Amycolatopsis sp. NBC_01480: one gene and its partner. The protein of the gene in region 2 interacts with the protein of the main gene of each other region in a pairwise test. Links are inferred from orthologs where the notes say so. Each region holds a gene or a part of one and is shown on either strand. Other genes may lie near its edges. The genes, in order: rplA and thrS.

Evidence for each region.
Region 1: the proteins of thrS (region 2) and rplA interact in binary tests that used the Escherichia coli proteins (3 or more experiments, as listed by UniProt). The link is inferred for Amycolatopsis sp. NBC_01480 from one-to-one orthologs.

Annotation. Positions count from the first base shown.
Region 1 is NZ_CP109442.1:3,927,529-3,935,559, reverse strand. The notes cover bases 1,912-4,744. They hold rplA (50S ribosomal protein L1), read right to left. Parts: upstream 3,772-4,744; coding sequence 3,052-3,771; downstream 1,912-3,051. Other genes in these bases: nusG (transcription termination/antitermination protein NusG), read right to left, coding at 4,477-4,744; rplK (50S ribosomal protein L11), read right to left, coding at 3,963-4,397; OG371_RS18875 (alpha/beta fold hydrolase), read right to left, coding at 2,173-2,982; OG371_RS18880 (CaiB/BaiF CoA transferase family protein), read left to right, coding at 1,912-2,221. Outside these bases: OG371_RS18890 (hypothetical protein), read left to right, coding at 1-261; OG371_RS18885 (IclR family transcriptional regulator), read right to left, coding at 245-955; more of OG371_RS18880, read left to right, coding at 1,034-1,911; more of nusG, read right to left, coding at 4,745-5,337; preprotein translocase subunit SecE, read right to left, coding at 5,417-5,860; OG371_RS18845 (TIGR03619 family F420-dependent LLM class oxidoreductase), read left to right, coding at 6,266-7,156; OG371_RS18840 (GntR family transcriptional regulator), read left to right, coding at 7,252-7,602; OG371_RS18835 (hypothetical protein), read left to right, coding at 7,599-8,031. UniProt on the Escherichia coli protein: One of the primary rRNA binding proteins, it binds very close to the 3'-end of the 23S rRNA. Forms part of the L1 stalk. It is often not seen in high-resolution crystal structures, but can be seen in cryo_EM and 3D reconstruction models.
Region 2 is NZ_CP109442.1:9,185,829-9,194,005, forward strand. The notes cover bases 2,204-5,182. They hold thrS (threonine--tRNA ligase), read right to left. Parts: upstream 4,718-5,182; coding sequence 2,690-4,717; downstream 2,204-2,689. Other genes in these bases: OG371_RS42795 (HIT family protein), read right to left, coding at 2,204-2,693; OG371_RS42805 (malonic semialdehyde reductase), read right to left, coding at 4,876-5,182. In the rest of the region: OG371_RS42780 (phosphatidylinositol mannoside acyltransferase), read right to left, coding at 1-703; pgsA (phosphatidylinositol phosphate synthase), read right to left, coding at 700-1,416; OG371_RS42790 (MarR family winged helix-turn-helix transcriptional regulator), read right to left, coding at 1,517-2,047; more of OG371_RS42795, read right to left, coding at 2,145-2,203; more of OG371_RS42805, read right to left, coding at 5,183-5,490; OG371_RS42810 (sugar transferase), read right to left, coding at 5,658-7,178. UniProt on the Escherichia coli protein: Catalyzes the attachment of threonine to tRNA(Thr) in a two-step reaction: L-threonine is first activated by ATP to form Thr-AMP and then transferred to the acceptor end of tRNA(Thr). The rate-limiting step is amino acid activation in the presence of tRNA.

The DNA of each region.
Region 1 (8,031 bases), 5.3 Mb from region 2 along the record:
TGCCGGGTGGCCGTTCAGGCGCTGCACAAGCAGGTCACCAACATGAACGACTACGCCGAATCGCTTCCGTCCTATGTGTCCGGTCCGCCGCCCGCCGACGTCACGACCATCGACTCCTGCGACTACGCCGTCGTGGGCGGGCCCGCGCTCGGCGTCTTCCAGGTGACCAAGGTCGACAAGGGCCAGTGGCTCATCACCGGCCACTCGCCCGGGCCGGAGAAGTGCTCCCCGTCGCAGCCCTCGACTACGCCGACTTCCTGAGCAGCCCCACCAGTTCCGTGAGCCGTCCCGTCACGATCGCCGACGGGGCCGACAAAGCGAGCGCCGCCACCACCCGGTCCGATTCGACGACCGGGACGGCGACCGCCGCCATCGTCTCCAGCACGTGGCCCGAGTCGACCAGGGCGTAACCCTCCGCGCGGATCGTGGCCAACGCAGTCAGCAGGTCGACGGCCGCGCGGGTGTCGGGGCCGAATTCGTGCGTCACCGCGGCGCGGCGGGCGGCCTCGGGGAGCGACGCGAGCAGGACGCGGCCCGCCGCCGTGTGCGGCAGGGCCGAGCGCAGCGAGCGGGAAAGCGCGTAGTCGAACGGCTCGTCCGTGCCGGCCCAATCGACGTACACCGCGCTGTCGCCCACCTGCACCGCGAGCAAAGCGGCGCAGCCCGACGCCGAAGCCAGCTCGGCCAGCGACGCGTGCGGGATCGACCGCACCGGCACGCGCCCTGAGCGCACGGTCAGCACGTGCGGCGCCGGGCCCAGCACGAAACGGCGGTCCTCCTCGTCGAGGTAGCCGACCGCCGCCAGGCCGTTCACCAGCTTCTGCACCGACGACACCGGCGCGTCCAGCCGGGCCGCGAGCTGCGTCAACGTCAGCCCCGACGCGCTGTTCGCCACCGCCTCCAGGATCGACGCCACCCGGTCGACCGTGCGGTGGTGCTGCCGAGATTTATCCATATAGATACCAAGGTATCACATTGCGTAGATTACTTAGGTTGCCTAAATTAAAACCAAGACCAACCAAGGAGGAGCACAGTGGAACAAGGCGCCCTGCACGGCATCCGGGTGATCGACCTGTCGTCCGTGGTGATGGGCCCCTACGCCACCCAGATCATGGGCGACCTCGGGGCCGACGTGGTCAAGGTCGAGTCGCCGGCCGGTGACAGCACCCGGCGCACGCACCCGCAGCGGCACGACGGCATGGGCGCGCTCGCGCTCAACGTCAACCGCAACAAGCGCAGCGTCCAGCTCGACCTCAAGTCGCCCCAAGGGCACGAGGCGTTCCTGCGGCTGGTGAAGTCGGCGGACGTGCTGGTCACCAACATGCGCCCCGGCGCGCTGCAGCGCCTCGGCCTCGATTACGAGCAGCTGGCGAGCGAAAACCCCAAGCTGATCTACTGCAACGCCCAGGGGTTCCGCACCGACTCCGACCGCGCCGGGCTGGCCGCCTACGACGAGATCGTGCAGGCCTCCTCCGGCATGGCCGACCTGATGCGCCGCGCCACCGGCAAACCCACTTACGCACCGACGATCCTCGCCGACAAGCTGTGCGCACTCACCATCGTCTACTCCGTGCTCGCCGCCGTGGTCCACCAGCGCACCACCGGCCGCGGCCAGCGGGTCGAGGTGCCGATGGCCGACACCATGCTGGCGTTCAACCTGGTCGAGCACCTCGCGGGGCACACCTTCGAGCCGGCGGTGGGCCCGATGGGCTTCAACCGCTCGATGACCGAGGGCCACCAGGCGGTCAAAACGGCCGACGGCTGGGCGTGCATCCTGCCCTACACCGAAAAGAACATCCACGGCTTCTTCCTCGCCGCCGATCGCGAGGACCTGGCGAACGACCCGCGCTTCGGCGATCCCGCAAGCCGCGCGAAGCACTACGGCGAGCTGTACGAGGAGATCGGCCGCGTCTCGGTCGAGAAGACCACCGCGCAGTGGCAGGAGATCTGCGCCGGGCTGTCCATCCCGTTCGCGCCGGTGCTGGAGCTCGAGGACGTCGAGACCGATCCGTACTACACCGGCAGCGGCCTGGTCTCGCTGGTCGAGCACCCCACCGAGGGCACGTACCGCCAGGTCGGGCCGCCGATGATCCTCTCGGACACCCCCGCCTCGGTCCGGCGGCACACGCCCGCGCAGGGCGAGCACACCGCCGAGGTGCTGGCCGAACTCGGTTACGCGGGCGAGGAAATCGCCAGTCTGGTGTCGCCGGTGTCGGAGTAGGCGAAGAAACCGGCCAGCGCGGCCACGAACGCCGGGTCGGCCACGGCCGTCATGTGGTCACCCGGCACGCGCACCAGCCGGGCGCCCGCGACGGCCGCCGCGAGCCGCTCGGGCTCGGCCGCCAGCTGATCGGACTCCCCCGCCAGCACCAGCGTCGGGACGGTGATCGAGGTCAGGTCGATCCGCGTCTGCTGCTGGGAAGCACGCAGCACCGCGGCCAGCGCCTCGACGTCACCACCGGTCCGCCGGACCAGCCGCCGGAACGGCAGGACGGCCGCCGGCACGTCCGCGCGGTCCTTCGCCAGCAGCCCGGCCGCGACCTGCTCGGGCGACACCACGCGCACGTCGACGCCGCCGAAGTCCACCACCCCGGAGCCGACGCCGCCGATGGCCAGGCAACGCACGCGTTTGTCGTTCGCCGCCACGGTCAGCGCGACGATCGCGCCCAGTGAGTAGCCGGCCAGCGACACCTCGTCGTAGCCCAGCTCGTCGAGCAACGCGGAGATGTCACGCGCCATCGTTTCCTCGCCGTAGCGGGACTCGTCGTGCGGCTTCTCGGATCCGCCGTGGCCGCGCGCGTCCAGGGCCACCACGGTGAAGCCGGCGTCCAGCAGCGCCTCGACGACGCCGGGACCGACCCAGTTGGCCTGGGAATCGGCGGCGAAACCGTGCTGGAGCAGAACCGGGCGCCGGAGCCGGCCGTCGCCTTCCCACACCGTGTAGCTCAGCTGGAGCCCGTCGAACGACGTGAAGGTCGGCATGTCCCCATCAGACACGAAAAAAGGGCGGCCACGCACATTGCGTGACCGCCCTTTCGCGTGATGTGCGACTCAGACGGCCGCTTCCTCGGACAGGAGGTTGCGGGTCCGCGCCGGGTCGACCGGGATGCCCGGGCCCATCGTGGTGGTGAAGGTGATCTTCTTGACGTAACGGCCCTTGGCCGAGGACGGCTTGGCGCGCAGGATCTCGTCCAGCGCGGCCGCGTAGTTCTCCACCAGCTTCTCGGTGTCGAACGACGCCTTGCCGATCACCAGGTGCAGGTTGGCCTGCTTGTCGACGCGGAAGTTGATCTTACCGCCCTTGATGTCCGAGACGGCCTTCGCGACCGCGGGGGTCACGGTGCCGGTCTTCGGGTTCGGCATCAGGCCACGCGGGCCGAGGATGCGGGCGATGCGGCCCACCTTGGCCATCTGGTCCGGCGTCGCGATCGCGGCGTCGAAGTCGAGCCAGCCACCCTGGATGCGCTCGATCAGCTCGTCGGTGCCGACCGCGTCCGCGCCGGCGGCCTCGGCCTCGGCGGCCTTGTCGCCGACGGCGAAGACGATGACGCGGGCGGTCTTACCGGTGCCGTGCGGCAGGTTCACGGTGCCGCGGACCATCTGGTCGGCCTTGCGGGGGTCCACACCGAGACGCATCGCGACCTCGACGGTCGCGTCCATCTTGGTCTTGGAGGTCTCCTTCGCCAGCTTCGCGGCCTCGAGCGGCGCGTACAGGCGCGCCTTGTCGATCAGCTCGGCAGCCTGGCGGTAGGCCTTGCTGTGCTTGGTCATGCTTCTGTCCTTACCTAAAGAAAATCGGATCAGTGTGGTGTCGAGCCGCACTGGCTCTCCCACGGGAAACTGCGAGATCGCGCCGGTTTCTGGACTGAGCGATTTCGACCGGCCCCTGGCCGGGCGGAATCGGGAGGGAAGAAATCGGCTCAAGGCGATCTCGCCGCCTCGACGGAGTCGAGGCAGAAGACTCAGTCCGTGACCGTGATGCCCATGGAACGAGCAGTACCGGCGATGATCTTCGCGGCCTGGTCGATGTCCTGGGCGTTGAGGTCGGTCTCCTTGGTCTTGGCGATCTGGCGAACCTGATCCCAGGTGACCTTGGCGACCTTCGTCTTGTGGGGCTCGGCCGAGCCCTTGTCGACGCCCGCGGCCTTGAGCAGCAGCTTGGCGGCCGGCGGCGTCTTCAGCTTGAAGTCGAACGACCGGTCCTCGTACACGGAGATCTCAACCGGGACGACGTCCCCACGCTGCGACTCGGTCGCCGCGTTGTACTGCTTGCAGAACTCCATGATGTTGACGCCGTGCTGGCCCAGCGCGGGGCCGACCGGCGGCGCGGGGTTGGCCGCACCGGCCTTGATCTGCAGCTTGATGATCGCCGCAAGCTTCTTCTTCTTGGGTGGCATTACCTTGTGTCCTTCTAACTGACTTGAGTCCCCCGCACACCTGCCAGTACGCGGGGACTGCCGGCCGTATTCCCGGCCGTCAGATCTTGGAGACCTGGGTGAACGACAGCTCGACCGGGGTCTCCCGGCCGAAGATCGACACCAGGACCTTCAGCTTCTGCCCGTCGACATTGACCTCGGAGATCGTCGCGGGCAGCGTCGCGAACGGGCCGTCCATGACGGTGACCGACTCGCCGACCTCGAAGTCGACCTCCACGGTGCCGCCGCCGAGCGGGGCGGAAGCCGCCGAGGAGTCGCCCTTGCCGGCCTTGGCCGGGGCTTCCTTCTCGACCTGCGGCGCGAGGAACTTGAGCACCTCGTCCACGGTGAGCGGCGACGGGCGCGAGGTCGCGCCGACGAACCCGGTGACGCCCGGCGTGTTGCGCACCGCGCTCCACGACTGGTCGTTCAGGTCCATCCGGACCAGGATGTAGCCGGGCAGCACCTTGCGCTGCACCTGCTTGCGCTGGCCGTTCTTGATCTCGGTGACCTCTTCGGTCGGCACCTCGATCTGGAAGATGAAGTCCTCGACGTCCAGCGTCGTGGTCCGGGTCTCGAGGTTGGTCTTCACCTTGTTCTCGTACCCGGCGTAGGAGTGCACCACGTACCACTCGCCCGGCGCGGCCATCAGCTCGGCGCGCAGCGCGGCGACGGGGTCGTCGGCCTCGGCGGCCGGCTCGGCCACCTCCGCCTCGGCGTCCTCGGTGTCGGCCGTGGTGGCCTCGTCCGCCGTGTCGTCGGCCGCGGTGTCTTCGTCGGCGGTTCCGTCGACCTCGTCGGCGTCGGGCACCTCGACGGGCTCGAGGTGGGCGGACGCCTCGTCGCCGAGGGCCGCGTGCACCTGCTCGTCGGAAAGCTCGGTCAGGTCGCGACCGGCTCCTGTGCCGTTGTCGGAGGTCACGTTCCGTCCTCTCAGTTGATCACTTGCCGGGTCCGGGCAGGCCGGCCCGCGCGGCGCACGGTGGCGCGCACTTTCGGCGTCAGCCGAAGACCAGCCCGATGACCTGCTTGAAGCCCAGGTCGAGGCCGCTCACCAGGGCCACCATGAACACCACGAACACCAGCACCACCGCGGTGTAGGTGACCATCTGCTTGCGGTTGGGCCAGATGACCTTGCGCAGCTCCGCCCAGACCTCGCGGATGAAGCGCATGATCCGGGCGAAGACCGAAGGCTTCTTGGCCTTCTGGTCCCGCTTCGGGGTCGGTGCGCCCTTGGCGTCGGCGGGCTTCGCGACCTTGTCGCCCGCCTTGCCCGCCGGCCGGTTCTTGCTCTCCGGACGCGCCTCGGACTTGCCGGACGGGCGGGCGGAAGCGCGGCGCTCACGCCGAGCCGCAGCACTCACCGGGCGGGACTCGATCCCGGGCTGCTTGCCCGAATCGTCCTGCTCGTGCTCGCCGCTGGCGTCGCTGTCGCTCACGACCACTCCTCCGCTTCACCAGTACCCGTACGCAGGGGTGACAGGACTTGAACCTGCAACCTGCGGTTTTGGAGACCGCTGCTCTGCCAATTGAGCTACACCCCTGTGGAGCCCGGTCGCCCGGGCTCCGGAGGACGCATTCCATCATCCCCACCATCCAGCGGGGCTGACCGTAGTGCGTTCCGAGTTCAGAAGTCTACGGCAAGCCGTATGGAGTCTCGCAACCGCGCCCCTTCAGAGCAGTCCGCGCCGCCCGCCGCTGTGCGCGGCACCCGCGGCGCGGCCGTGCCAGGATGACCGCGTGCCCCGTTTCGCGATTAATCGCCAAACTGCCCCGTGCTGGGCGGCGACTCGCGTCCCGTGGCCGAATCCCCTTCCCCAACAAGGAAAAGCCACCTTCAAGGAGGCCCGGTGACCGCGTTACGACTCGGACTCGCCCTGCCGCAGTACGGCCAGCTGGCCGACCCCGCCGTCATCGCCGGATTCGCGGCCGCGGCCGAGCGGATCGGCTACTCCTCGCTGTGGACCGGTGACCGGGTACTCACCCCGGTCGAGCCCTCGGACTACTACCCGGGCGGCGGCACGGCCGAGCAGCCCTACCCGCCGGAGCTGGTCCGCTTCCTCGACCCGATCGTCACGCTCACCGCCGCCGCGGGCGCCACTAGCACCGCGCGGCTCGGCACGAGCACGCTCGTCGCGCCGGTCTACCCACCCGTCCTGCTGGCCCGCTCGCTCACGTCGCTGGACTTGATCTCCGGCGGCCGCCTGGACGTCGGCCTCGGCCTGGGCTGGCTGCGCGACGAGTACACCGTCACCGGCGTCCCGTGGGCCGGCCGGGGCGCGCGCCTGGACGAGCTGATCGACGTCCTGCGCACGCTATGGACCGCGGACCCGGCCTCGCACCACGGCAAGCACTGGCAGATCCCGGAATCGCGGATCGGGCTGCAGCCGGCCCAGCAGCCGCATCCGCCGATCCTGCTGGGCGGCATGTCGGAGCGCGCGCTGCGCCGCGTCGGCCGGGTGTCCGACGGCTGGCTCCCGACCCTGGCGCCGGTGGAACACCTGCGCGAGATGTGGTCGGTGATCTCGGCGGCCGCCACCGAGGCCGGCCGCGACCCGGCGTCGCTGCGCCGCGTCCTGCGCGCCAACCCGCGCGCCGGCATGACGGTGGCCGACATCGCCGCACGGCTCAAGCAGGTCGTGGACGAGGGGTACACCGAGGTCTTCGTGGACCTGCACTACGTCGCCGAGGACGTCGCGCACGCGCTGGAGCTGGCCGAGGAGCTGTACTCCACCCTCTAGCGCCGACAGCACCGCGAAAAGCCCCCGTGAGGTCCGCTCGCGGGGGCTTTTCAACGCGTTGGCCAACGTCTGTTAGTTCTAGTACAGTTAGAACTATGTTGGTCCGCATCGATCCCGGCTCAACCGCCCCGCTGTTCGAACAGGTGGCGGCCTCGCTTCGCCGCGCCGTCGCCGACGGGACGCTCACCGCGGGCGAGCAGCTGCCACCCGCGCGGGAGCTGGCGGGGTCGCTGGAGATCAACGTCCACACGGTGCTGCGCGCGTACGCGCTGCTTCGCGACGAAGGCCTCATCGACCTGCGACGTCGCCGTGGCGCGGTGGTCATCGGCGGCGCCCAGCCGCTCGCCCGGCTCGGCGAGCTGGTGACGGCACTGGTGGACGAGGCGCGCCGGTCCGGCGTCGGCCCGGAGGAACTGGCTTCGATGCTCAAGGAGAGGTACGCATGAACCGCACCCGTCTCGCCCGCGCCCTGGTCTCGACGCTGGTCCTGCCCGGCGCCGCGACCGCCGTCGCCGCGGTGCTCGCCGGCTCCTGGGCGGGCCGGCTGCCGGACCCGATCGCCACGCATTGGAACGGCGACAGCGTCAACAACACGGCCTCGCCCGGCTCGATCACGCTGGTGATGACCATCGCCGGGGCGGTGCTCACGCTCGCCCTCACCGCGCTCGCGATTGTGTTGCTGCGCAAGGGAGAATCACTCCCCCGGCTCGGGGCGGGCGTGGCCACGACGATCGCGGCGATCCCCGCCGCGACGCTGACCGGGGTGCTGCTCGCGAACCTCGACGCGCCGGACTGGCAGCACGCCGGGAGCCCGCTGCCGGTGTTCCTCGCGCTGGCGGGCGCGGCCGTGCTCGGCGTCATCGGCGGCCTGGCCG
Region 2 (8,177 bases):
CCGGCAGGAGCGCCGCGCCGGTGGTGGCCGCGAGCCGCGCCGGGCCGGCCGGCATCCGCGCGCGGTCGCCGAAGAACTTCACCGGCAGGCCGCTCGCGGTCAGGTCCCGGTCGCCGACCAGGCAGACCACCTTGTTCTCCCGCAACCGTTTCAGCAGCACGCGCATCGCGGCGCTGTCGCCGGTCAACGGGACGATCTCGAACCCCAGCGACTCGCGGAAAGCCACGAAACGGCGGTACACCGACTCCGGCTCCAGCCGCTCGACCACCGTGGTGAAGCTGCCCAGGTAGTCCGCCATCCAGACGCCCGCGGCGTCCCAGTTGCCGCTGTGCGGCAGGGCGCACACGGCGCCGTTGCCCTCGGCCAGCGCGGCGTCGATGTTCTCGACGCCGGTGATCTTGGCGCCCACCTTGCCGATCACCGTGTCCCGGTCCATCGCGGGCAGGCGGAAGGTCTCGTACCAGTAGCGCGCGTACGAGCGCATGGCCTGGCGGACCAGCTCGTCCAGCTCCGTCTCGTCGGCCTGCGGCACCACGCGCGCGAGGTTGGCGCGCAGCTGGCGCACCCCGCCGCCGCCCCGGCGCACGGCGACGTCCGCGCCGAGGCCGAACAGCATCGCCCCCAGCGACTCCGGCAGCCGGCGGGTGAGGCTCCAGCCCGCCGCGTAACCGAACTCGCCGAGCCGCCGGGACAGCGCGCTCACGGCTGCGCCCCGCCCGGCTGCACGTCGCCGGCCAGCGGCGCCTGCGGTCCGGCGTCCGGCGACGCGGGTGGTTCCGCGGATTCCGCCGTCTCCGCGGCCTGGCGGGCGGCGACGGCGCGGGCGGCCTTCGCGACCGCGGCGGCCCGCTGGATCAGCGTGACCGCCGAGAGCACCGCGAGCAGCCAGAGGGTGATCTCCACGGTCCACGGCACGCCGAGGCCGTGCAGCCCGGTGCCGACGAGCGCGATGATCAGCCGCTCGGCCCGCTCGATCAGGCCGCCGTCGGCCTCCAGCCCGGACGCCTCGGCGCGCGCCTTGACGTACGAGATCACCTGGGCGAGCACCAGGCAGATCAGCGCGGCGGCCGCGGCCCGGTTGTTGTGGTCCACCACGAAGCACCACCAGGCGATGGCGGCGAACAGCGCGCCGTCCACCAGCCGGTCGCAGGTCGCGTCGAGCACGGCGCCGAACGGGGTGCCGTAGCCGCGGGCCCTGGCCATGGCGCCGTCGAGGAGGTCCAGCATGGCGAACCCCCACACGGTGAAGGTCCCCCACAGCAGCAGCCCCTGCGGGAAGAAGGCGAGCGCGCACGCGACGGCACCCGCGGTGCCGATCACGGTCATCGCGTTGGGGGTCAGTCCGGCCCGGACCAGCGTCCGGCCGATGGGATCGGTGACGCGGGAGACTGAGGCACGGGCGAAAATATTGAGCATCTCGTCGTCTGGTGCACCTGGCTCGGGGGCGGGTGGGCGTCGAAAGCCTATCGACCCGCCCCGCGGACCCCGACGTCCCGCCCCGCGACCCGCCGGGCGATCAGCCGGATTTCGGCAGTTCGACGACCGGCGCGACGAAGCCGGCCGCTGCTTCGGCGGCCTCCGCGGCCGCGCAGCGCGGCCGGAGCCGGTCCAGGATCGCGGCGCTGATCTCGCCCAAAGCGGCCACCTGCGCGGGCGAAAGCGCGTCGAACAGGCTCTCGCGCACGGCCTCGACATGGCCCGGCGCGGCCTCCTCCAGCGCGGCGAACCCGGCGTCCGTGAGCACCGCCCAGGCCCCGCGCTTGTCCGTGGGGCAGGACTCGCGCTGCACCCAGCCCTTGGCCTCCAGCCGGGCGACGGCGTGCGAGAGCCGGCTGCGCGAGGAACGCCGTACCGCGGCCAGCTCGCTCATCCGCAGCCGACGGCCTTCGGCCTCGGACAAGGAGACGAGCACCTCGTAGTAGGTGTGCGGCATGCCCGACTCGTGCTGGAGCTGGCCCTCGAGGTGCGCCTGCAACATGGTGGTGGCCATGGAGAAGTCGCGCCAGACTTGCTGCTCGGCGCCGGAAAGCCATCGAGGTTCGGACATGACCCCATTCTACCCCTGATTGAGGACTCAATTACCTGCTCGCGAGCGGCCGCGCCGGTGAGCACCGTCATCGCCGGTCACGAGGCCGCAGCGGGAGTCACCAGGCGTCGGCGAGCAGTTTCCGGGTCTCGCCCAGCAGCTGCGGCAGCACCTTCGTGTGCCCGATCACCGGCATGAAGTTCGCGTCCCCGCCCCAGCGCGGCACCAGGTGCTGGTGCAGGTGCGCCGCGATGCCCGCGCCGGCGATCACGCCCTGGTTCATGCCGATGTTGAACCCGTGCGCCGCCGAGACCACCCGCACCACCCGCATCGCGTGCCGGGTGAACTCGGCCAGCTCACGGGTCTCCTCGACGGTCAGCTCGGTGTAGTCCGCCACGTGCCGGTACGGCACCACCATCAGGTGACCGGGGTTGTACGGGTACAGGTTCAGCAGCGCGTACACCGTTTCGCCGCGCGCCAGCACCAGCCCGGTCTCGTCGTCGAGGCTGGGGATGCGGCAGAACGGGCAGCCGTCCGCCTCGTCGTCGTCCGGCTTGTCCTGGCCCTTGATGTAGGCCATCCGGTGCGGGGTCCACAGGCGCTGCAACGCGTCCGGGACCCCGGCGCCGTCCTGCTCGACGAGTTCCGGGCCGTCCGGGCCGCTCACCGCAGGATCGCCTCCACGGCGTCGGCGCTCGGCGAGGCGTTCTCGCGGCGGGCCACCCATTCGGCGATCGCCTCGACCGCGGTGTCCACCGCGACCCCGTTGATCTGGCCGCCGTCGCGGAACCGGAACGACACCGCGCCGGCCTCCGCGTCCTTGGCGCCGGCCAGCAGCATGAACGGCACCTTCTGCGTGGTGTGCGTGCGGATCTTCTTCTGCATCCGGTCGTCGCTCGCGTCGGTCTCCACGCGGATTCCCTTGGCGCGCAACGCCTTCTCCACGCCCTGGAGGAACTCGACCTGGTCGGCGGTGATCGGGATGCCGACCACCTGCACCGGCGAGAGCCAGGCCGGGAACGCGCCCGCGTAGTGCTCGGTCAGCACGCCGAAGAACCGCTCGATCGAGCCGAACAGCGCGCGGTGGATCATCACCGGCCGCTGGCGCGAGCCGTCCGGGGCGGTGTACTCCAGCTCGAACCGCTTGTTCTGGTTGAAGTCCAGCTGGATCGTGGACATCTGCCAGGTGCGGCCGATCGCGTCCTTGGCCTGCACGGAGATCTTCGGGCCGTAGAACGCCGCGCCGCCCGGGTCCGGCACCAGCTCGAGGCCGGAGTCGACGGCGGCCTGCCGCAGCGTCTCGGTGGCCTCCTCCCACTCCCAGTCCTCGCCGATGAACTTCTCCGAGTCGCCGCGGGTGGACAGCTCGAGGTAGAAGTCCGAGAGGCCGTAGTCGGCCAGCAGGTCGAGTACGAACTTGAGCAGGGACCGGAGCTCGCCCGGCATCTGCTCCTTGGTGCAGTAGATGTGCGAGTCGTCCATGGTCAGGCCGCGCACCCGGGTGAGGCCGTGCACCACGCCCGACTTCTCGTACCGGTACACGGTGCCGAACTCGAACAGCCGCAGCGGCAGCTCCCGGTACGACCGGCCGCGCGAGCGGTAGATCAGGTTGTGCATCGGGCAGTTCATGGCCTTGAGGTAGTAGTCCTCGTCGTCGAACTTGACCGGCGGGAACATGGTGTCCGCGTAGTACGGCAGGTGGCCCGAGGTGTGGAACAGCTCGCCCTTGCTGATGTGCGGGGTGTTCACGAACTCGTAGCCGGCCTCTTCGTGGCGGCGGCGCGAGTAGGTCTCCAGCTCCCGGCGGATGATGCCGCCCTTGGGGTGGAACACCGGCAGCCCCGAGCCGATCTCCTCGGGGAAGGAGAACAGGTCCAGCTCGGCGCCGAGGCGGCGGTGGTCGCGGCGCTCGGCCTCGGCGATCCGCTCCAGGTAGGCCTCCTGGGCCTCGCCCGACTCCCACGCGGTGCCGTAGATCCGCTGCAGCTGCGGGTTCTTCTCGCTGCCGCGCCAGTACGCGGCGGCCACCCGGGTCAGCTTGAACGCGGGGATGAACTTGGTGGTGGGCACGTGCGGGCCGCGGCAGAGGTCGCTCCACACGCGCTCCTTGGTGCGCGGGTCGAGGTTGTCGTAGCTGGTCAGCTCGCCGCCGCCGACCTCCATCACCTCGCTGGTGTCCACATCGGACTTGAGGTCGACCAGCTCCAGCTTGAACGGCTCGTCGGCCAGTTCCTTCTTCGCCTCGTCGACCGAGCCGAAGACGCGGCGCGAGAACTGCTGGGCGCCCTTGACGATCTGCTTCATCCGCTTCTCGAGCGCCTGCAGGTCTTCGGGCGTGAACGGCTTGTCGACCGCGAAGTCGTAGTAGAAGCCGTCCCGCACCGGCGGCCCGATGCCGAGCTTGGCGTCCGGGAACTCCTGCTGCACGGCCTGGGCGAGCACGTGCGCGGCCGAGTGGCGGATCACGCTGCGGCCGTCTTCGGTGCTGGCGGCGACCGCCTCCACCTGGGCCTCGGCCTCCGGGGTCCAGGCGAGGTCGCGCAGCTTGCCCTCGGCGTCGCGGACCACCACGACGGTGTCCGGGCCCTTGGTCGGCAGGCCCGCTTCGCGGACCGCGGCTCCCGCCGTAGTGCCCGCCGGTACCACCACGCGCGGGGCGGGTGCTGAGGCGGCTGACGGCGGATGCGACACGATCGTGCTCCTTCTGGGGCGGTGGCTTGTGCAGCGTGACGAGGATGACTTTCGTCGATGCTAGCCGTCGGCCTCCGGCGGCCTGACAGGCGTCGGCGCAAAACACGGCGGAGGCCGCCTCGCCGGTGCGAGGCGGCCTCCGCGGGCCGAACGGTGGTTCAGAGGGTCTCGACGACCTGCTCGAACTCGAGCCGCGGCAGGCGGTCGAACCACGGGTTCTCACCGGGCTTGCCGACGTTCACCACGACCAGCGAGCGCCAGTTGTTCTCGCCGAAGAACTCGCGGTCGACACCGGCGGCGTCGAACCCGGTCATCGGGCCGGCGGCCAGGCCGGCGGCGCGGACGCCGATGATGAAGTAGCCGACCTGCAGCAGCGAGTTCAGCTTCGAGAACTCCACGCGGCCGGACTCCTCGGCGAACATGTCCTTCACGCCGGGGTTGTGCGGGAAGACCTGCGGGATGTTCTCGTGGAAGTCGACGTCGGCGGCCAGGATCACGGTCAGCGGGGCGGATTCGGTCTTGGCGCGGTTGCCCTCGGCCAGGTGCGGCACCAGGCGGCGGCGCGCCTCGTCGGTGCGCAGCACGAGCGCGCGCAGCGGCTGGGTGTTCATCGAGGTCGGGGCCCACTTGACGAGGTCGTAGATCGCGCGGACCTGCTCGTCGGTCACCGGCTCATCGCTGAAGCTGTTGGCGGTGCGGGCTTCGCGGAACAGGAGGTCCTGGATCTCGGCGGGCACCTGCAGTTCCTCGGCGGATTCAGCGAATGTGGTCATCGGTATGGGGTTCCTTCCGTGCTGTTCACCTTCTCCCCCTCCAACCTTGTTGAGCGTTTGACTATTTCCGGAGTTGATCGTGTCCTGGGCCACAGTCCCCGCCAGGGCACGAAAAAGCGGCCGCCGGCCCGGAGGTCGGCGGCCGCGCGAAGGCCTCGCGGGACAGCTCAGTAGGCGCCCTGGCCGGCGACGACGGCACGGAAGGTCTTCCAGAGGATCAGCAGGTCGAGCGCCAGCGACCAGTCCTCCACGTAACGCAGGTCGAGCCGAATGCTCTCGGCCCAGGTGAGGTCGCTGCGGCCGGAGACCTGCCACAGCCCGGTCAGCCCCGGCTTCACGAGCAGGCGGCGGCGCGCGTCCGGCGCGTACTTCTTCGTCTCCTCCGGCAGCGGCGGCCGGGGGCCGACGAGCGACATGCGCCCGCCCAGCACGTTGAACAGCTGCGGCAGCTCGTCCAGCGAGTACCGGCGGAGCAGGCCGCCGACCCGCGTGACGCGGGGGTCGCGCTTGAGCTTGAAGAGCGGGCCGGCGCCTTCGTTGTCCCGCTCCAGCCGCTGCCGGATCCGGTCGGCGTCCGGGACCATGGTGCGGAACTTCAGCATGGTGAAGCTCTCGCCGTCCTTGCCGATGCGGCGCTGCTTGTAGACGATCGGCCCGTGGTCGCCCAGCTTCACGGCCAGCGCGATCACCAGCAGCAGCGGCGAGAACAGCGTCAGCAGGAAGGCCGCGCCACAGCGGTCGACGACCTCTTTCACGAAGCGGTGGCCGCCGGTGAACATCGGCGCGGTGACCCGCAGCAGCGGCATGCCGAGCACCCCGGTGACGTTCAGCCGCGGCCCGGCCACCTCCATCAGCACCGGCGCCACGACCATCTCCGCCGACGTGCCCTCCAGGTCCCAGGCCAGGCGCTGCAGCCGCTGCGGTGTCCAGTACTGGTCGCCGGTGATGGCGACGACGCGGTAGCCGCCGCGGCGCACGTGCCGCGACAGCTCCTCGAGCCGCCCGACCACCGGGACGCCGTCGACCTCGCCGCTGTCCCGGTCCTCGCCGGTCCCGCTGAAGGTGCAGACCGCCTCGACCCGCCAGCCGACGTGGGCCTCGGACTTCGTGCGCGCGATCAGGTCGGCCACCGTCGCCGGGCTGCCCGCCGCCATCACCGGCAGCAGGCAGAGCCCGCGCCGGCGCCGGCGGTGCAGCACCTGGCGGAGCAGATACCGTTGGGGGAAGGCGAAAAGCGCGATCACCGGCACCACGATGAACACCCACGGCTGCACGTCCAGCGCCCGGAAGAGCAGCCCGCCGAGCGCCACGAGGACCGCCGCGGTGATGAGGCCCCGCCCGAGCGTCCGGTACTCCTCGGGCCCTTCGCCGAGCACCCGCTGGCTCCAGGCGCGGCTGACCGGCAGCGAGCAGAGCACCGCAAGGGCCGTGCCGAACGCGTGCATGTCCTGGGGCGCCACGCGGCCGATGACAAACGCGCTCACCCCGATCACCACGAACGCGGCGAGCACGTCGCTGGCGATCACCCAGGTCCGGTACCGCTTCTCCCAGGCCGCCGGATGCGTTTTCGAGGTGTCCTGCTCCACGGATTCCGCGGCGGGCGCGGGCGATGGCCCCGGGATCGCCCGGAGGTCGATGTGCGGCGGCGGTTCACTGACCGTGGACGAGGGCCGCACCGACTCTTCCATCAGACCTCCCGGAGCAAGGGTTCGAGGGCTACCGGCGACACGCTGAGTTAAGACGAATGATCACCGAAAGTGATCGTCAGCCCTACCCGATTCAGCTACCGCAGGAGTGATACACGCCAAGGTATCGGCCGCTCTCTGGGCATCGTTACAAGGATTTCCAGCCACAACCTCGGCGTCTTCCCCGCAAATGAATGCCGTGTTGATAACAGGATGATGACGATGCGTAATAAAGCGTATCCCACTAACCGCTACGGAATGTAGCCGAAATTCCACGGCCGTCCCACCTCCGAGCAGCCGCCGCCCGAACGGCCCAACCGGGCCGCGGGCTCCACAGTGGACGCCCGCCGGACTGGCGGTCCATTGTGGACTTGACCCCCGGCCGCGCGGGACCCGGTAAACCGGCTGCCAGCCGGGTGACATTCACCGTGGTCGTGTCACGAGTGCGGGTTTTCGTCAAACCTGGCCATCACCGGCGCTCCCCCGCCCGCCGCCGCCTCCACACCGCCGCCCGGCTCCGGCGACACGGAAAGAAACACTCCAGTTACCACTTCCGCCGCCTCGCGCCCGCGCTCCGTACGGCCGATCGGGTGGCTCGCGCCGCACTATGATCGAAAAAGTGGCCAGGATCACATTCAGTGCGGATTTCGGGCTTGTTAACCACGAAATCGACGCCTATCGCGACGGAAGTGTCGAGCTTTCGCGGGCCTCTCGAGACCCACTCCACAGACCGGCCACGGACTCTTGTTACCGGCCCGTAACCCCGCCCCGGGGAAGCTCGGCGTTCGGCTCTGCGGCCCGACCTGGGGAGATCACCGGATTGGCCCAGCCGGGCCCGGAAAACACGTGAGGCCCCGGACCAGGCGGTCCGGGGCCTCACGTGGCAGTGGGCGATACTGGGATCGAACCAGTGACCTCTTCGGTGTGAACGAAGCGCTCTCCCCCTGAGCTAATCGCCCTTGCGGTGTTGAGGAGAACTCTACAACACGACTTTCGGGGGCC